Linked DNA regions of Variovorax paradoxus. The protein of the gene in region 1 interacts with the protein of each later gene in a pairwise test. Links are inferred from orthologs where the notes say so. Each region holds a gene or a part of one and is shown in the gene's direction. Other genes may lie near its edges. The genes, in order: glnL and QFZ47_RS27175.

Region 1 (9,903 bases):
GGTCTCGACGGCGTGGAAAACAAGATCCACCCGGGCGAAGCCGCCAGCAAGGACCTGTACCATCTGCCGCCGGAAGAAGACGCGCTGATCCCGACCGTCTGCCACAGCCTCGACCAGGCGCTCGACTACCTCGACAAGGACCGTGCGTTCCTGACCAAGGGCGGCGTGTTCACCGATGCCTACATCGATGCCTACATCGAACTGAAGATGCAGGAAGTCACGCGCTTCCGCATGGCGACCCATCCGGTCGAGTTCGACATGTACTATTCACTCTGATTGCGAGCCCCTGACGGGGATTCAAGACAAAAGGACGGCCTCGGCCGTCCTTTTTTGCTGGCGCGGAACATCTTGTCACCAGTGAAGTCGAATTGCAGGAAAATGCGCCTTTGTCGCGCCATCACCGATTCTCATGAAGACTGCTTCTCTCATTTTCCTGGCCGGTTCATTGTTGGCCGCCTTGCCCGCGCCCGCCCAGGAGCGCGTGTGGCGCTGCGGCAATGAATACACCAACAATTCGACCATCGCCCAGCAAAAGGGCTGCAAGGTCATGGAAGGCGGCAACGTCACCGTCGTGCAGGGCACCAAGCCTTCGGGCGGCGGTTCAGCCGGCGGCGGTTCAGCTTCGACGGCGTCCCGTGCACCCGCGGGCAGCCCGCGCGTCGAAGGCGTCGACCAGCGCGCGCGCGACGGCGAAGCCCGCTCGGTGCTCGAAGCCGAGCTCAGGAAGGCCGAAGCCCGCCAGGCGGAGCTGCAGAAGGATTACAACAACGGCGAGCCCGAGAAGCAGGGCAGCGAAGGCCGTAACTACCAGAAGTACCTCGATCGCGTGGCTGAAATGAAGGCCGAGCTGGCCCGCAACGAGAGCGACATCGCGGGCATTCGCCGCGAACTCGGCCGCCTGCCGGCCAAGCAGTAGAGACATGGCGTTCGGGAAGAAGGCGGCCGGCGCCACTCCGCGCTTTCAGTCCTTCGACCTGCTGTCCACGCTGATTGCCGTGGTCAGCACCAACGGTTCGGTGCTGTTTGCCAATGCGGCCCTCGAAGACGCGCTGGGCACTTCGCGCCGCACGCTCGAAGGCTCTCAGTTCGGTGCCTGTTTTCACGAGCCGCACGTGCTTCGCACCGCCATCGACGGTGCGCGCAGCAACGACTTCGCCACGCTGCGCTATGAGGCCTTCCTGCGCCGCGTCAATCATGAATTGATGCCGGTGCAGGTCACGCTGGCCCAGGGCGACAAGCCGGGCGAACTCATCATCGAGATGTCGCCGCTCGAACAGCAGGTGCGCCAGGACCGCGAGGAACGCCTGCTCGACCAGGCGCAGGCCAACAAGGAACTCATCCGCAATCTCGCGCACGAGATCAAGAACCCGCTGGGCGGCATCCGCGGCGCGGCGCAGCTGCTGCAGATGGAGGTCGAGTCACGCGACCTGATCGAGTACACGCAGGTCATCATCCACGAAGCCGACCGGCTGCAGACGCTGGTGGACCGGCTGCTGGCACCGCATCGGCGCCCGCACGTGGTGGGCGACGTGAACATCCATGAAGTCTGCGAGCGCGTGCGCTCGGTCATTCTTGCGGAGTTTCCGCGCGATCTGCACATCGAGCGCGATTTCGACGTGTCGATTCCCGAATTCCGCGGCGACCGCGAACAGCTCATCCAGGCCACGCTCAACATCGTGCACAACGCGGCGCAGGCGCTGGCCGAGCGCCGCGCGGCAGGCGATGCGCAGATCACTTTCAAGACACGCATCGCCCGGCAGGTGATATTCAACAAGCAGTGGTATCGATTGGCACTGGAATTGCATGTCATCGACAATGGACCGGGTGTGCCGGACACGATCAAGGACCGCATCTTCTATCCGCTCGTATCGGGCAGGGAAGGCGGAACAGGGCTTGGATTGACGCTTGCGCAAACTTTTGTGCAACAGCATCACGGCGTGATCGAGTGCGACAGCGTCCCGGGCCGAACCGATTTCAAGATATTGATACCGCTGCCCTAGCAGCCACGGCAACAAGGAGATGCATGAAGCCGATCTGGATAGTTGATGACGACCAATCGATCCGCTTCGTGCTGGAGAAGGCCCTTTTGCGCGAAGACCTGCCCACGCGCAGCTTCACCAACGCGCGCGAGGTGCTGGCCGCCCTCGAACTCGCCGACGACGACGAACAGCAGGGCCCACAGGTCCTGGTGAGCGACATCCGCATGCCCGGCGGCTCCGGGCTCGACCTGCTCGACAAGATCAAGGCCAAGCACCCGGGCCTGCCCGTCATCATCATGACGGCGTTCTCCGACCTCGACAGCGCCGTCTCGGCGTTCCAGGGCGGTGCCTTCGAATACCTGCCCAAGCCCTTCGACCTGCCGCGCGCCGTCGAGCTGATCCGCCGCGCCGTCGACGAAAGCCAGCGCGAGGAAGTGGCCGAAGAGCGCATGGTCGCCGCGCCTGAAATGCTGGGCCAGGCGCCCGCCATGCAGGACGTGTTCCGCGCCATCGGCCGCCTCTCGCAAAGCAACGTGACGGTGCTCATCACCGGCGAATCGGGCTCGGGCAAGGAACTGGTGGCGCGTGCGCTGCACAAGCATTCGCCGCGCGCCAACGGCCCCTTCGTGGCCATCAACACCGCAGCCATCCCCAAGGACCTGCTCGAGAGCGAACTCTTCGGCCACGAGCGCGGCGCCTTCACCGGCGCGCAGACCATGCGGCGCGGGCGCTTCGAACAGGCCGAGGGCGGCACGCTCTTTCTCGACGAAATCGGCGACATGCCCTTCGACCTGCAGACGCGCCTCTTGCGCGTGCTGAGCGACGGGCATTTCTATCGCGTGGGCGGCCACAACTCGGTCAAGGCCAACGTGCGCGTGATCGCGGCCACGCACCAGGACCTCGAGCAGCGCGTCAAGCTCGGCGGCTTCCGCGAAGACCTGTTCCACCGCCTCAACGTGATTCGCCTGCGCCTGCCGGCGCTGCGCGAGCGCGGCGAAGACGTGCCGGCGCTCACGCGCCATTTCCTGCAGGTGAGCGCGCGCCAGCTCGGCGTCGAACCCAAGCGCATTTCCGATGCGGCCCTGGCCAAGCTGGCTTCGTTCAGCTTTCCCGGCAACGTGCGCCAGCTCGAAAACATCTGCCACTGGCTGACCGTGATGGCGCCGGCCCAACTGATCGAAGCCAAGGACCTGCCGCCCGAAGTCATGGCCGCGGCAGCCGGTGCGCAAGCCGCCGAAGCGGCCGCCGCCACGACGGCGCCTTTGCAACCCGCGCCACAGCTGTCGCCGAGCCTCGAGCGCGAAGCGGCACCGGCGAGCGCTGCCGCACCGGAAGCCGCCGAAGGCCTCGTGGGTGCGAGCAGCTGGGAAAGCGGCCTCGAGATCGAAGCCCAGGCGCTGCTCGCGGCCGGGCGCACCGACGTCTGGGATGCGCTGTCGCGCCGTTTCGAATCGCGGCTGATCCTTACCGCGCTGGCCAACACCCGCGGCCGCCGGATCGAAGCCGCTCAGAAGCTGGGCATCGGCCGCAACACCATCACCCGGAAAATCCAGGAACTAGGAATCGAGTAAGCCGCCTCACAAAGAGAGAGCGGCTGCCTCCCTTCCAGAAACACCGAGGAACCGGCTTTGCCGGGCCTCTGGTGTTGCCCCCGGTAGGGGTTGGCGCAGCGACACGAAGTGCGCGAAGACTGGGGGCGAGCCAAATGCCACCGAGGAACCGGCTTTGCCGGGCCTCTGGTGTTGCCCCCGGTAGGGGGTTGGCGCAGCGACACGAAGTGCGCGAAGACTGGGGGCGAGCCTCAGTTATCGGCTGCGCTGCCCCAGCGTCAGCGAGTCGAGCTGGAAGTTGCCGCTCTTGTCCCAGAGCCATGTGTCGACGTAGGTGTGGCCGCCCAGGCCTCCCGGGCTGGGCAGCGGCGACGCCGCCTTGATGAGTTCCGCAATCTTTCCCGGCACCTCGGGCGCATGGCTCGGCACGCGGCTGAACGTGACGTTCCTGACGTTGCCTTCGGCATCGAGGTCGGTTTCGACCACCACCACCGCATAGACCAGCGGAGGAATCTTTCCCTTGTAGATGCGCTGTGGGTAGGCCTTGTAGATCTGGCGCGCGCCCGTCTTGCGATAGGCCCGCACGGCGGGCGTCTGCGCGGTGATCAGCCGCACGGTCGGCACATCGGTCCTCGCGCTTGGCACCTCGTCGGTGGCGGAACTGGCCGGCTTGCCGTCGCCGGGTTTGTCCGCGGGCTTGAATGCGGAACAGGCGGCGAGCGCGAGCGCCGCTGCGATGGTCGTGAGGGTGCGGATGGTCATGGTCATCAAATTCCCTGGTCGAGGTCGAGCACCACCGGTGCGTGGTCGCTTGGCTTTTCCCACTTGCGTGGTACGCGGTCGATGATGCAGCCCTTGGCGCGCGGCACCAGCGGCTCGCTCACCAGGATGTGGTCGATGCGCAGGCCGCGGTTCTTCTGGTAGCCCAGCATCCGGTAGTCCCACCACGAATAGCTTTTCTCCGGCTGCTCGAAGAGGCGGAAGCTGTCGACCAGGCCCAGCTGGAGCAGCGCCTTGAAATGCTCGCGCTCTTCGGTCGTGTGATGGATGGTTTCCGCCAGGCCCACGGGATCGAAGCTGTCGCGGTCTTCCGGTGTGATGTTGAAATCGCCGAGAAGCACCAGGTTCGGATGAGCGGCCATTTCCGCACGCAGCCATTCGCGCAGGGCGCGCAGCCAGCCCATCTTGTATTCGAACTTGTCGGTGCCCGGCGCCTGGCCGTTGACGAAGTAGCCGTTCACGATGCGCAGCGGACCCGCCGGCGTCTCCACCGTGGCCGCAATCACGCGGGACTGGTCATCGGTGAAGCCGCCGATGTTCCTTGCCACGTCGCGCATCGGCGCAAGGCTCAGTATGGCGACGCCGTTGTAGGTTTTCTGGCCGAACACGGCAGCCTCGTAGCCGGCCGACTTGAGCACATCGAGCGGGAACTTGTCCTCGCTCATCTTGAGTTCCTGCAGGCACAGCACGTCGACGGGATTGGCAATGAGCCAGTCGAGCACATGCTGCAGGCGGGCGGTGAGGGAGTTGACGTTCCAAGTGGCTATTTTCATGAAAACGCTAAGCTGTTGGTTTTAAAGGCATTTTTACTGATAACTGATGGGGTTTTCGTTCTGTGCCCCGCTGGGTATCCCTAGGTGGGCCCTCTGCAGCTTAGCAAAAGCACTTGAGAACACGCGTTACGCTTGACGTGCGCGCGATCGGCACCGCCCTCTAACTTTCATGCATGGTTGCCGACGATGAGCGAGGACGGACGCCGTCCACACCGGCAGGAGATCGAGCGCGCCATCGGGAATCGGCCCTGCGGAGAACTCTGCGGAGCGCTCATGCGCGCCGGTGTCCCTGCAGGGCCGGTCAACTCGGTCTCGGAGGGGTTTGCCCAACCTCACACGAAGCATCGCGAGATGATGGTTCAGCGCGACGGCTATGGCGGTATCGGGCTCTCGGTCCGGCTGCAGGCCACCGCCGGCACGCCGGCAGGATATTTGTCGCAGCCGGCATGCGTCAGAAGTCGCCGCTGATTGCCGCGCTCCTCACGGGCGAGGCCGCGAGCGGAAAGCCAGGCGTGGTCGATTGACAGCTGAAGCGCGCATAGACCTCGTCATTGCCGACCCAGTCTTCGTCGAGGCTGTCGCGGCTGACGATCCGGTTGAAGGTGTAGACCCCGTCGGCCGTGACGGTCTTCGATGAGATGGAAAAGAGCGAATCATCAGCGCCATTGAAGCCGCTGTCCTCGCCCCAGACCCGGCAGCCCAGCTTGAACTTGAGGCCCAGGTTCTTGACGAGGTTTTCTTCGAAGTTGTCCAGGTTGACGCGGACGGTCGCATCGACCTTGGCCTGTGAAGTACCGGAAATCAGCGTGACGCGAAGCGAGGGTTGAGAAAGAGAAGGCATGAGAAGACTCCTGTAGGGATTGGGGGCGAGAGACAAGAGGGCTGCCAAGGTCTCGCCCCGCGGGCCCCGGCGTCGGCTCGAATCTGGCATGCCATCGAACCGACACCTTCATGCTAGGTGTTGGCCGCGCTTTTTTCGTCTCACAAAAGCACAGGTCTGAATGCGTAGGGGTTGGCGTGGTGGCTGGCTTTCCTGGATAGGCACCTGGAGACCTGCGCGGCCGATGGCTGTTCAGCCTGGGCCAGATGGCAGGCCTGCGGCCTCACCGGATCTCGCCGCTCGTTTCGATCGGGAGTTCGAGCGTGAAGGTCGCTCCGGTGCCCGGTCCGTCGCTGTGGGCGGTGAGCGTTCCGCCCATTTCATGCGCGGCAACCACTGCGCTGTGCAGCCCGAAGCCATGCCCGGTTTTCTTTGTGGTGAACCCGTGCGCGAAAATCTGGGTCAGGGCCTGCGTCTCGATGCCCGTCCCGTTGTCCGCGACGCGGATGCGCAGCCGTTGGCCCGGCGCCATATCCACCCGCAGTTCGAGTCTCGGATCGCGATGGGCCACGCCCTCCATGGCCTGCTCGGCATTGGCGATCAGATTCACCAATATCTGCAGTATGCGACCCTTGTCCAGCGGCAACTGCGGAATGGGCGCAATCTCTTTCTCCACCACCATGTGGCGCTGTGCCAGCGCCTCTGCATTGATGCGCAACGCATCTTCCACCAGTGCGCCGACCTGCGCCATTTCCAGCAACCTGGACGCGCCGGCATGGGCCTGCTGCGCGGCGATGATCTCCTTGATGTGCTCCACCTTCTTGCTCAGCGCCACCAACTCCTCGATGGCATCGTGCTGCTCCGCTTCCAGCGCGCGGGCCAATTGGCGCAGGTAGCCGGGCAGCATCTTGCCTTTGGCGTCCGATGCCAGAAACGCACCAAGGTCGTCTGCATGATCCTCGATCAGCTGGACCGCCCGCGCGAGCCCCTGGACCTTTGAAGCGCGAATGCCCGAGAGAATCAGTGCAGCAGACACGTTCACGCTGTTGAGCACATTGCCGACGTTGTGCAGCACATTGGTCGCGATCCTGGCCATGCCAGCCAGGTGCGAGGCTTCGATCAACTGCTTGTGCACCTCGGCGATCTGGCGTTCGGCTTCTTTCAGGTCGGAGATGTTCTTGGTGATGCCGAAGGTTCCGATGATCTGGCCTGCACGATTGCGCAGCGGCATCTTCGTGGTCAAGGCCCAGGAATCGGGGCGCCCATCTATCCAGGTTTCCCTCTCCACCTTGCCGATCATCGGCAAGCCCGTGCGGATGATCTCCTGCTCGTCCTCGAACGCCGGGCGGGCGTGTTCTTCGGAAAAAACGTCGAAGTCCGATTTGCCCACGAGTCCTTCGGGAGTGGCCATTCCGAACTCGAGGGCCTGGGCCGTACTGCTCTTGATGAAGCGAGACTGGAGGTCCTTGAAATAGATGTGATCCGGAGAGTTGTCCAGCAGCGCCCGCAGGAGTTCGCGCTCGTTGACGAGCATTTCATTCGCCTGGCGGCTGCGGGTGAGGTCGAAACAGGACCCCCTGGGTGCCGACAATCGTCCCGCCCGGCTCCCGCACCGCGGATTCGATGAACTGCAAGCACTGCGGCTGGTCGCCGCTACCGGAAAAAGCTTCTTCGCGCTCGGCTTGCTGCCCGGTCTGCATGATCAGCGCGTGCTGAAGGCATTCCTGCGCCGCGAGTTCCGGCCGCCACATCGAATGGAGATCCTGTGCCGCGCCAGACGCGATCTCGTCGGCGGTTCGGCCCAGGATGCGGTCTGCAGGCATGCCCTTGATTTGACAGAACCGGGGGTTGACGAAGATGAAGCGCCCGGCCGCGTCCTTGCGAAAAAGGCCGACGGGCAACTGCTCGACGAGCGGCGCCGCTTCCTCCGAGAGGGATGAGCCTGCGATGGAGGTTGGTTGGGTTCGCATGGTCATGGAGTCGCTCTTCGCTCATGGGTTGTCGACATCGGAACACCCGGGTGGAAGCCGCCCGATGGCGCCGTCGGCCGAGGCACAGCCATGAAGGCGCGTGGCGATGGTACGGGATACCTGTAGAAATTGTCCTGCATCAACCATGGCGTCCGGCTGTCAGGGCGGTCCCCTTCAGCGGTGAAACTTTCGGCTCCAACCCACCTGGAGATCCCGCGATGCCGGACGACATGGAGATCCGCGTTCCACAGGACGACGAGCGAATCGACATCACCGACCTGAAAGAGGTCGACTACTGGACGAAGTGGTTCGGCGTCAGCGAGGCCCGGCTGCGGATGGCCGTCGCGTCCGCGGGCACCATCAAGGACGATCTGCGGACCTACCTTGGCCTTCCCTGAAGGCCGGAGCCGAAAGGCGCGCAGCGGCTGGCCTGCGGCCGCACCTTGATCGATGGCTGCCGAATCGAAGCTCGCAATCTACGGCGCGATCGCGGCCAATGTGGCCATTGCGGCGACCAAGTTCGCCGTGGCCGGCATCACCGGCAGTTCGGCCATGCTGTCGGAAGGCATCCATTCGGCGGTCGATACTTTCAACGGCGTGTTGCTTCTGGTGGGCATCCGGCTGAGCCAGCGGCCCGCAACACCCGAGCATCCCTTCGGCCACGGCAAGGAGCTGTACTTCTGGAGCCTGATCGTCGCGGTGCTCATCTTCGGCCTGGGCGGCGGCGTGTCGTTCTACGAAGGCGTCCAGCACATGCGCAAGCCGGAGCCGATGCGCGATCCGGCCTGGAACTATGTGGTGCTGGGGCTGGCCGCATTGTTCGAAGGCACCAGCTTCCTGATTGCGCTGCGGCAGTTCCGCGCTCAATCGCGCGGCGCCGGGTTCTGGCGGGCGCTCGGGCAAAGCAAGGATCCGACCACCTACACCGTGCTTGCCGAAGATTCGGCGGCGCTGGTCGGACTGGCCGTGGCGGCGCTGGGCATCTACTTCAGCCACCGCCTCGGTATGCCGACGCTCGACGGCGCCGCCTCGGTGGTGATCGGGCTGCTGCTGGCCGGCGTGGCGGTGCTGCTGATCAGCCAGGCCCGCGGGCTGCTGATCGGCGAGGGCATCCGCCCGGAGACCGCGCGAGCCATCCGCAGCCTGGCCATGGAGCAGCCGAGCGTGCAGGACGTCGGCCACGTGCTGTCGATGTACATCGGCCCTGACGAGGTCCTGGTGGTGGTCGACCTGAATTTCAAGGAAGGCACGGCCACCGGCGACGCGGCCGACGCCATTGCCGCGATCGAGCAGCAGGTGCGTGGGCGCTATCCGATGATCAGGCGGCTTTTCATCGAGGCGAGCGAGGCGCCCGTGGAAGAAGCTGCCTCCGCGCGGGCCGGCGGGATCGTCGGCCTTGGCTGACGATCGCTGCCGCCATTGCCTGAGCGCTCCCGTGCCGCAGGCACTCCACTGTCGGGGCTCATTCAGGAGGTTGCCAGCCATGAACACGCCATCGCCGAAGCGCCGCGAGCGCTCTCACGACGAACCGGAGATCACCCAGGAAGAATCCGTGCCCACCGACGGCAAGGACACCGAGGGCGAGGAGCTGATGAAGAAGGTCGACAACAAGAAGCTCGAGGACCCTGGCGATGCCGAACGCAAGACGCCCGACAAGTCCTGAGCCGTTCCCGCTGCTGCCCGCGCCCGGCGCTGCGGGGCAGTGGCGTTGTCTTCTCTCGAAGAAGGACGATGCCCTACAACCCGGGACCTGCACCCCTTGATAAAAATCCTCCTGGCAGATCGCGAACAGAACAGGGCCAAAAGGACTGTCTGTCCATCGATGGAGGAAGAAATGAAACTCGACGGCACGGCCGTGTCGTCCACGCAGGACGGCCTGATGAAAGTCGGTGTTCCCGGCCTCGACGATGTTCTTGGCGGCGGGCTCACGTCCAATCGTCTCTACCTGGTCGAAGGCACGCCCGGTGCCGGCAAGACCACCATCGCGCTTCAATTCCTGATCGAAGGCGCCAAGCGCGGCGAGTCGGTGCT
Region 2 (9,942 bases), 4.7 Mb from region 1 along the record:
TGCTTGGCGAGGTAGGCCGATGCGCCGGCCTGGACGGCCGCCGCGATCTCCTGCATCCGCGCATTGCCGGGGTCCTTGGCAAGAATCCAACTTCGAGCCCAGAAACCGTAGCCCACGGCCACGAGGCCGCAGACGATGGCGAGTATCAGGGGGGTGTTGCCGATCATGCTTTGCTTCTCCATTCGTTCGTTGTGACTTGTGGAGACGGACAGCATGGGTCCTGCGCGCAACGCGTACGGGACCCAGGTTTTCCGTCGCGTTGCTTCCTCGAAGCTCGCTGCACCGAAGTGCGGAGCCGATTGGCCAACGGCCAGAATTTACAGGCAAAAACGAGAGCGTGTGCGACCGGGCCGCGACACGGAAAGTAAACTCCGGGTTTGTCCCCATCTCCCCTCATACTTTTCAACTACTCGTAAAACGTCATGTCCTTCGACAAAGTCTCCCCCGGCAAGAACGTTCCCGACGCCTTCAATGTCGTGATCGAAATCCCGATGAACGCCGACCCGATCAAGTACGAAGTCGACAAGGAATCGGGCGCGATCTTCGTGGACCGCTTCATGACGACCGCGATGTACTACCCGGCCAACTACGGCTACGTGCCGCAAACCCTCTCTGGCGACGGCGACCCGGTCGACGTGCTGGTGATCGCGCCATATCCGTTGCTGCCCGGCGTCGTGGTGCCGTGCCGCCCGCTCGGCATCCTGATGATGGAAGACGAAGCCGGCGTCGACGGCAAGGTGCTGGCCGTGCCCACCGACAAGGTATTGCCGATCTACAGCCACTGGAAGTCGGTGGACGACGTGAACCCGATGCGCTTGAAGGCCATCAGCCACTTCTTCGAGCACTACAAGGACCTGGAAGCCGGCAAGTGGGTCAAGGTGCTGGGCTGGGAAGGCATCGACGCGGCCAAGAAGGAAGTCGTCGACGGCATCGCTGCCTACAAGAAGTAATCGGCTCCGCGGGGCGCGCGGCCGGCCGCTCAGCCGGCCTTGAACGGGCTGCGCTCGCCCAGGTGGTCCATGTAGTTTTCGATGCCTTCGCCCTCGCGCTCGAGAAAGCGCTCGACTGCGTCGGCGAACGCGGGGTGCGCCAGCCAGTGGGCGCTGGTGGTCTTCACCGGCATCAGCGCGCGCGCCATCTTGTGTTCGCCCTGCGCGCCGCCCTCGAAGCGCCTGGCGCCGTGCGCGATGCACCAAGCCAGCGGCTGGTAGTAGCAGGCCTCGAAATGCAGGCAGTCGACGCGCTCCACGGCGCCCCAGTAGCGGCCGTAAGCCACCAGCGGACCGTCTGCGTGCGTGGACAGCGCGATCAGGCTCGCTGCAATGGGCTTTCCTCCGCGCTCGGCAATGAACAGCAGCCAGGCTTCTGGCAGGGTGTCGGCCATGCGCTGGAAGAAATCGCGCGAAAGGTAGGGCGGATTGCCATGCTCGCGATAGGTGCGCGCATAGCAGCGGTAGAAGAAATCCCAGTCCGGTCGGGCGATGCCGGCGCCGCGCGACCAGCGAAAAGTCACACCGGCCTCGGCCACCTTGCGGCGCTCCTGGCGGATCTTCTTGCGCTTGTCGTGCGACAGGCTGGCGAGAAAGGCCTCGAAGTCCGCGTATCCGGTCGCCCCGCCTAGGTGCTCGGGGGCGGCATTCGTCCAGTGGAATTGCACCGTGTTGCGCAGCATCAGACCCGCTTCGGTGCATGCGGCGATGTCCGCGTCTGCGCCGAACAGCAGGTGCAGCGACGAAAGATCTTCCTTCTTGCACCAGGCCACCAGCGCCTGCACCAGCAGCGTGCGGCTTTGCGCATCGCGGGCCAGCAAGCGTGCGCCGGGCACCGGCGTGAACGGCACCGCCACCACCGCCTTGGGATAGTAGGCGAGCCCGTGCTGTTCGTAGGCATTGGCCCAGGCCCAGTCGAAGACGTATTCGCCGTAGGAGTGCGTCTTGATGTACGCCGGGCAGGCCCCCCGCAACTCGTTGCCGCGCCACAGGGTGATGAATTGCGGCGTCCATCCGCTCTCGGGCGAGGCGCTGCCGCTGTCGTGCAGCGCCGCGAGGTATTCGTAGCGCATGAATGGCGACGGCTCCGCTTCGGCCAAGAGCAGCGCGTTCCATGCTTTCGGGTTCAGGTCCGACAGTGACGCCAGCACCCGAATGACATAATCGTTCAAGCCTTTTTCTTCCTTCTGTATGACGCTCAAGCTCGCCATTGCGCAACTCAATTTCGTGGTGGGCGACCTCGCCGGCAACGCAAGAAAAATCGTCGACGCCGCGCGCCAGGCCCACGCTGAGGGCGCGCGTCTTCTGCTGACGCCCGAACTCTCGATTGCCGGCTATGCGGCAGAAGATCTTTTCCTGCGTCCCGCCTTCACCGAAGACTGCGATGATGCCGTGAAAGGCATTGCCGCCGCGCTGGCCGATCTCAAAGACATGGTCGTGGTGGTGGGGCATCCGACGGGCGGCAGCCTGCGCAGCCGCTCGGTGGCGGTGCAGATGCGCTACAACGCCGCCAGCGTGATCAAGGAAGGCCGCATCCTCGAGACCTACGCCAAGCGCGAACTGCCCAACTACCAGGTGTTCGACGAGCGCCGTTACTTCACGCCGGGGCAGGGCACCTGCGTGTTCGAGGCCGGCGGCGTCTCGGTGGGCGTGCTGATCTGCGAAGACGCCTGGTTCGACGAGCCGGCCGAACTGGCTCGCGCGGCGGGCGCCGAGGTGCTGGCCGTGATCAACGCCTCGCCGTATCACGTCGGCAAGGAAGGGGAACGCGTGGCGCGGATGGCCGACCGCGCCCGCGCTGTCGGACTGCCGCTGATCTATGCGCACCTGGTGGGCGGGCAGGACGAAGTGGTCTTCGACGGCGCGTCCTTTGCGCTGCAGGCCGACGGCGCACTGGCGATGCAGGCCGAGAGTTTCAAGGAGAGCCTGGTCTTCATGCAGCTGGAGCGCTCGCCGCAGGGCGTGGGTGTGGTGGCGGCGCCTTCGGCCATCGCGGCGCCGCGCGAAGCGGAAGCCCAGCTTTGGGATGCACTGGTACTGGGCGTGCGGGACTACATCGGCAAGAACGGCTTTCCGGGTGCCATCCTGGGGCTCTCGGGCGGCATCGACTCCGCATTGGTGCTTGCCATTGCGGTCGATGCACTCGGCAAGGACAAGGTGCGTGCGGTCATGATGCCTTCGCCTTACACCGCCGACATCAGCTGGATCGATGCGCGCGAAATGGCCACCCGCCTGGGCGTCCGCTACGACGAGATCTCGATCAAGCACACCTTCGAATCGTTCAAGGGAGCGCTGATAGAGGAGTTCAAGGGCCTCCCCGAGGACACGGCCGAGGAGAACATCCAGGCGCGCATCCGCGGCACGCTGCTGATGGCGCTGTCGAACAAGTTCGGTTCGATCGTTCTCACCACCGGCAACAAGAGCGAGATGGCCACCGGCTACTGCACGCTCTACGGCGACATGGCGGGCGGCTTCGCGGTCATCAAGGACCTGCTGAAGACCACCGTGTTCGCGCTGGCGCGCTGGCGCAATGCCCATGACCCGTACGGTACTGGTGCCTCGCCGATTCCCGAGCGCATCATCACGCGGCCCCCGAGCGCCGAACTGCGGCCCGACCAGACCGATCAGGACAGCCTGCCGCCCTACGACGTCCTCGACGGCATCCTGGCACGCTACATGCAGGACGACGAGGGCATCGACGAGATCATCGCGGCCGGCTACGAGCGTGCGGTGGTCGAGCGTGTTGCGCGGCTCATCAAGATCAATGAATACAAACGGCGCCAGGCGCCTGTGGGCATTCGGGTGACCCACCGAAGCTTCGGCAAGGATTGGCGTTACCCTATCACCAGCAAGTTCAACGAAACCGCCGGAGCGCAAAAACCATGAAGCAGATCACCGCCATCGTCAAACCCTTCAAGCTCGAGGACGTACGCGAAGCCCTGGCTGAAGTGGGCGTTACCGGCCTCACAGTGACCGAGGTCAAGGGCTTCGGGCGCCAGAAGGGGCACACCGAGCTCTACCGTGGTGCGGAATACGTGGTCGACTTCCTGCCGAAGATGAAGGTGGAAGTGGTCGTCAACGAAGGCGACGTGGAGCGCTGCATCGAAGCCATCGTCAATTCCGCACGCACCGGCAAGATCGGCGACGGAAAGATCTTCGTCACCGGCGTGGAGCGCATCGTGCGCATCCGCACCGGCGAGGAAAACGAGAACGCTGTTTAACTGGCTCGCCCCCAGGCTGCGCGCTACAGGTTTTCGGCCAGGCGGTCGTCTCGGGGGTGCAGGGGTACTTCGGCGCGCAGCGCCGTGAGCAATTCGGTGGGGTTGGTGCCGGTGCGGATCAGGTTCATCTGCCAATCGCCCATGAAGCCCTCTCGCACGCTGTGCGCCAGGAAGCCCAGCAGGCCGTCGTAGTAGCCGGCGGTGTTCAGAATGCCGGTGGGCTTGTCGTGGTAGCCGAGCTGGCGCCAGGTCCAGATCTCGAACAATTCCTCGAAGGTGCCGATGCCGCCCGGCAGCGCGACGAAGGCGTCGGCGCGCTCGCCCATCATGGCCTTGCGTTCGTGCATGGTGTCGACCACGTGGAGTTCGTCGCACAGGGGATTGGCCAGTTCCCGGTCGACCAGCGCCTTGGGAATGATGCCGACCACGCGGCCGCCGGCGTTGCGGGTGGCTTCGGCCACCGTGCCCATCAGGCCGGTGCGTCCGCCACCGTAGACCAGCTGGCCGCGGTGCTGGCCGATCCACTGGCCAACCGCTTCCGCGGCCCTGGAAAACTCGGCCCGCTCGCCAGGTCGCGAGCCGCAATACACACAGATCGAAAATTCAGGATTCATGCCGCCATCATGCCTCGTGCGGCGGGCGTCTTCATGACGCGAAGCGCTGCCACAGCGCCGCCAGCCAGATGCCCCCGCACAGGGTGAGCGACAGCAGCACGGCGGCGCTGCCCATGTCCTTGGCGCGCTTGGAGAGGTCGTGCCATTCGGGGCCGATGCGATCGATGGCGGCTTCCACCGCGGTGTTGAGCAGCTCGACGATCATCACGAGGATGGCGCTGCCGGCGAGCAGGGCCACTTCGACCCAGCTGCGGCCGAGCCAGAAGGCCGCCGGAATCATCACGATGGCCATGACGGCTTCCTGGCGGAAGGCCGGCTCGCTCCAGCCCGCCCGAAGGCCGTGCAGCGAGATCAGGGTGGCATGCCACACGCGATCCAGGCCCTTGCGGGCCTTTTGCGGGTTCACGGCGGGATCGGGAAGCTTGGGCAGGGCACTCATCGGCGGCTCATCGGCTTGGAGGTTATGAGCCGCGTACCGGCCCAGGCGTCGTGCCAGAACTGGCGCTCGGGGTGAAAGCGCGCCAGCAATGCCCAGACGGCGACCCATCCGAAGATCAGCACCGTGGATTCTCCGCCCGAAAGCTTGAAAGGTGCGATGGCGGCCAGCGGCGGCAGGAACCAGATCCAGCTGAGCAGGTAGCGCGCCAAGGCGCGGGGCTGGGTGAGGGGCCGCCCGTGCGCATCGACGATGCGGATGTTCCAGGTTTTCATGGCCAGCGTCTGTCCCCGGGTCCAGAACCAGACGAAATAGACGCCGAACACCACGAACAGGAAGGCCTGGAGCAGGTGCCGGCGGGAATCCATGGCGTCCCGCATCTGGCCGAGCGTGCTGAACAGCCAGCCTGCAACGAACACCACCGCGAACAGCAGCATGCCCTCATACAGCCAGCATGCCATGCGCCGCCACAGGCCGGGCACTATCGGAAGAGGAGCGCTGGGGGAAGTCTCTGCGAGCGATGAGGAGGGATTCGATTCCGAGAATTCGGAAGAATTTGGAGCCATCGAAACCTTGGGAATCAGGGGGGCGAGGACTGCTCGGCGCCACGGCCTGCAGGATTGGAAGCGGACGATGGCGGCGAAACCTGGGCGGCAGCCGATGGCATGGGTACCTGCGCCTCGGCCGGAGTCGGCTGCGACGTGGCGGCGGATGTGCCGGACGGGGAGGGCGTGGACACGACGGACGGGACACGTTCCGGCGGCGACGCCACCATGATGGCGGCAGGCGCCGTGGCTGGCGCGGGAGCGACAGGTGGGGCCAGCATGATGCGCGGCGTGTGCTGCCCCGCAGGCGTTACGGCAGGCACTGTCACGAGTTTCTGGGCAGGAACTGGACGCACCGGAATGGCGGCACCGCGCGGCTTGGCGGGGGCGCGCTCCGCCAGCCGGCGCCTTTCTTCCTCGCTCAAGGCCTGGTACTGCTCCCACTTGGCCTTGCGTTCGTCGGCAGGGACGCGCTTCACCTCTGCAAAGTTGAGGCGCGCCTGGGCCCGCTGCTGATTGCTCAGGGCTGCCCATTCGATCATTCGGCTGTGCAGGATGGTTTGGTCATCGGCCGACATGTTCGCGTAGTTGCGTGACAGCGCCAGCCACTTGCGCTTGTGCCCCGGGTTCAGGGCGTGCCAATGCGACGCGAGCGGCCGCAGTGCCTGCTGCTGCTCGGCGGTGAGTTCGCTCCAGTACGGCTTGGTCGCTGGAGCGGTCTTCGAAGCCGAGGAAGGCGAGGCCGTTGCCGCCTGCGCAGTACCGCCGGCCGATTTGAGCGGCGGCTCGGAACGGGGTTGGGCGCCGGCGAGCGTCAGGCCGAACAACGCAGCAGCGAGCGCGCCCGCCCAAATGACTGCGCCCGACGTTGGCGGGCGCGGCGGGCGGGACATATCGGTGCGGGAAACGGAAGGACGTCGCATTCGTTCAACGGAACTCAGTCGGAAGCGCCATCGGACTTGAGGAACTGGGCGAAGCCGGGGTCGGTGTAGGCGGCGGGAGGGAGATCGTCCGTCAGCAGGGCGGAATCGACTTCCGCCAGTTCGCTGGCACGGTTTTCGTCCTGCAGCACGCTGATGGTGATCAGCCCTGCAACCAGCGCGATCAGCGGCACCACCGAACCGATGCGGGTCCACCAGCCGCCGCCCATCGTTGCCACATGCCCCGACTGCATGACCACCGAAGCAGCCCGCAACTGGGGCGCCTGCTTGCGCATTGCGACGGCTTGCGCGCGCGCCACCCGCAGCCGCTCGCCGATGTCGTGCGGCAGCTCCTGGCTGCCGTTGGACAGCCGCGCAGCGACGCGCCGGCCGAATTGATCCTCGGCAGCAAAAGAAGAGGTTGGAACCTTAGTGTTCATAGCGAAATTCCCTTGGCTTTAAGCGCCTTGCTCAGGGCGTGCACGGCCCGCGAACAATGGGTTTTGACGCTGCCTTCGGAGCAGCCCATTGCAGCGGCCGTCTCCGCCACATCCATTTCTTCCCAGTAACGCATCAGGAAAGCCTCGCGTTGACGACCGGGCAAAGCTGCTATCTGTTCTTCGATCTCGTGGAAGACCTGGGCGCGGCGGGTCGTGTCCTCGGCACTCTCCGTTTCTCTGGAGTCGGTTGGCGAGACGAAGTTCTCCAGCAGGTCGAAATCTCCGTCGTCGCCGGCAGACTCGAAGTCGCCGAGGTTGGAGAACAGGGCGCGGCGGGTTTTCTGCCGGCGGAACCAGTCGAGCGTGCAATTCGAAAGAATGCGCTGGAACAGCATCGGCAGCTCTTCCGGCGGCTTGTCGCCGTAGTGCTGCGCCAGCTTCATCATGCTGTCCTGCACGATGTCGAGCGCCGCTTCCTCGTCCCGCACGTGGTAGACCGAGCGCTTGAAAGCGCGCCGTTCGACGCTCTTCAGAAAGTCGGAAAGTTCTTGTTCAGTGGCCAAGCGAGAGGGGGCGCCGCGGGCGCCGCATGGGGAATGGGGGTATCGGGAAGCGCTTATGTTTTTCTGCCGCGGATTATGCCCCCGTGCCTTTTCATGGGGATTTTTGCGCGGCGGCAAGCTCATCAATGTCATAATCCGCGCTGCAAGTCAAAAGGCAAACGGGTCACGGTCCGGCGGAACATCAGTCCGCTCATGGCTTTGGCCTCAAGTCCTGGCGCGGCCCCACAAGGGCTGGCAAGGGGCACCCAAGGTTTTTCGTTCCCGAAAAAACTCCAAAGGTTGATCATGGAAATCTCGAAGGCGGAACTCGCTTCCGCAGCAGCCGCGTCCTCTGGCGCCGGCAACCCAACGCAAGAACTCATGGGCGCTGAAGTGCTGGTCAAGGCACTGCAGGCCGAAGGCGTCCAGTACGTCTGGGGCTACCCGGGCGGCGCGGTTCTGTACATCTACGACGCGTTCTACAAGCAGGACACCATCCAGCACGTGCTGGTACGCCACGAGCAGGCCGCCGTCCACGCGGCCGACGGCTATGCGCGCGCCACCGGCGAAGTGGGCGTGGCGCTGGTCACCTCGGGCCCCGGCCTGACCAATGCGGTCACCGGCATCGCCACGGCGTACATGGACTCGATCCCGATGGTGATCATCTCGGGCCAGGTACCCACCGCCGCCATCGGCCTGGACGCCTTCCAGGAATGCGACACCGTGGGCATCACCCGCCCCATCGTGAAGCACAACTTCCTCGTCAAGGATCCGAAGGATCTGGCCATGACGATGAAAAAGGCCTTCCACATCGCACGCAGCGGCCGTCCCGGGCCGGTGGTGGTGGACGTGCCCAAGGACGTCTCCTTCAAGAAGACGCCTTACGCAGGCTACCCCGACAAGGTCGAGATGCGCTCGTACAACCCGGTGCGCAAGGGCCACGGCGGCCAGATCCGCAAGGCGCTGCAGCTGCTGCTGAACGCCAAGCGCCCGTACATCTACACGGGCGGCGGCGTGCTGCTCGGCAACGCCTGCAACGAACTGCGCACGCTGGTCGACATGCTCGGCTACCCGGTCACCAACACGCTGATGGGCCTGGGCGCCTATCCGGCGAGCGACCGCAAGTTCCTGGGCATGCTGGGCATGCACGGCACCATCGAAGCCAACAACGCGATGCAGAACTGCGACGTGCTGCTGGCCGTGGGCGCGCGCTTCGACGACCGCGTGATCGGCAACCCCAAGCACTTCGCGCAGAACGAACGCAAGATCATCCACATCGACATCGATCCGTCGAGCATCTCCAAGCGCGTGAAGGTCGACATCCCGATCGTCGGCGACGTGAAGGACGTGCTCGCCGAACTGATCTCGATGATCCGCGAGAGCACCACCAAGCCTGACGCCGGCGCGCTGGCCGACTGGTGGAAGACCATCGAGGACTGGCGCTCGCGCGACTGCCTCAAGTACGACCGCGGCAACAAGGACGTGATCAAGCCGCAGTACGTGGTCGAAACCCTCTGGAACATGACCAAGGACGCCGACGCGTACATCACGTCGGACGTGGGCCAGCACCAGATGTGGGCTGCGCAGTACTACCGTTTCGACGAGCCGCGCCGCTGGATCAACTCGGGCGGCCTGGGCACCATGGGCGTTGGCATTCCGTACGCCATGGGCATCAAGCTCGCGAAGCCCGATTCGGAAGTGTTCACCATCACCGGCGAAGGCTCGGTGCAGATGTGCATCCAGGAACTCTCCACCTGCCTGCAATACAACACGCCGATCAAGATCTGCTCGCTCAACAACCGCTACCTGGGCATGGTGCGCCAGTGGCAGGAGATCGAATACTCCGGCCGCTACAGCCACAGCTACATGGATGCGCTGCCCAACTTCGTGAAGCTGGCCGAGGCCTATGGCCACGTCGGCATGCTGATCGAGCGTCCACAAGACGTGGAGCCGGCGCTGCGCGAAGCGCGCAAGCTCAAGGATCGCACGGTGTTCATGGATTTCCGCACCGACCCCACCGAGAACGTGTTTCCGATGGTCAAGGCCGGCATGGGCATCACCGAGATGCTGCTGGGTTCCGAAGATCTCTGAGCGATCCTCGGCGCATTCGCTTCAATCACTCTTTACTGACGAATCTATTGCCCGCCGAGCCCGCGCATTACCGTGCACGGGGGAGGGCGGCGAAAAGAGGAGTCACGCAAACATGAAACACATCATTGCAGTGCTGCTGGAAAA

What was found.
Region 2: the proteins of glnL (region 1) and QFZ47_RS27175 interact in binary tests that used the Escherichia coli proteins (3 or more experiments, as listed by UniProt). The link is inferred for Variovorax paradoxus from one-to-one orthologs.

Annotation. Positions count from the first base shown.
Region 1 is NZ_JAUSXL010000002.1:238,569-248,471, reverse strand. Bases 1-2,960 are described here. They hold glnL (nitrogen regulation protein NR(II)), read left to right. Parts: upstream 1-920; coding sequence 921-2,000; downstream 2,001-2,960. Other genes in these bases: ntrC (nitrogen regulation protein NR(I)), read left to right, coding at 2,024-2,960; QFZ47_RS04940 (hypothetical protein), read left to right, coding at 410-916; glnA (type I glutamate--ammonia ligase), read left to right, coding at 1-276. Also shown: more of ntrC, read left to right, coding at 2,961-3,550; QFZ47_RS04925 (hypothetical protein), read right to left, coding at 3,785-4,291; xth (exodeoxyribonuclease III), read right to left, coding at 4,297-5,082; QFZ47_RS04915 (CoA transferase), read left to right, coding at 5,269-5,550; QFZ47_RS04910 (hypothetical protein), read right to left, coding at 5,534-5,923; QFZ47_RS04905 (ATP-binding protein), read right to left, coding at 6,186-7,436; QFZ47_RS04900 (PAS domain-containing protein), read right to left, coding at 7,438-7,878; QFZ47_RS04895 (DUF3606 domain-containing protein), read left to right, coding at 8,091-8,270; QFZ47_RS04890 (cation diffusion facilitator family transporter), read left to right, coding at 8,323-9,276; QFZ47_RS04885 (hypothetical protein), read left to right, coding at 9,356-9,535; QFZ47_RS04880 (ATPase domain-containing protein), read left to right, coding at 9,707-9,903.
Region 2 is NZ_JAUSXL010000002.1:4,967,979-4,977,920, reverse strand. Bases 2,542-5,540 are described here. They hold QFZ47_RS27175 (P-II family nitrogen regulator), read left to right. Parts: upstream 2,542-3,871; coding sequence 3,872-4,210; downstream 4,211-5,540. Other genes in these bases: QFZ47_RS27160 (RDD family protein), read right to left, coding at 5,260-5,540; QFZ47_RS27165 (diacylglycerol kinase), read right to left, coding at 4,856-5,263; QFZ47_RS27170 (LOG family protein), read right to left, coding at 4,234-4,824; QFZ47_RS27180 (NAD+ synthase), read left to right, coding at 2,542-3,875. Also shown: QFZ47_RS27195 (sodium-translocating pyrophosphatase), read right to left, coding at 1-167; ppa (inorganic diphosphatase), read left to right, coding at 423-950; QFZ47_RS27185 (GNAT family N-acetyltransferase), read right to left, coding at 980-2,161; more of QFZ47_RS27180, read left to right, coding at 2,181-2,541; more of QFZ47_RS27160, read right to left, coding at 5,541-5,721; QFZ47_RS27155 (DUF3106 domain-containing protein), read right to left, coding at 5,841-6,728; QFZ47_RS27150 (DUF3619 family protein), read right to left, coding at 6,743-7,165; QFZ47_RS27145 (RNA polymerase sigma factor), read right to left, coding at 7,162-7,728; QFZ47_RS27140 (acetolactate synthase 3 catalytic subunit), read left to right, coding at 8,014-9,798; ilvN (acetolactate synthase small subunit), read left to right, coding at 9,911-9,942. UniProt on the Escherichia coli protein: P-II indirectly controls the transcription of the glutamine synthetase gene (glnA). P-II prevents NR-II-catalyzed conversion of NR-I to NR-I-phosphate, the transcriptional activator of GlnA. When P-II is uridylylated to P-II-UMP, these events are reversed.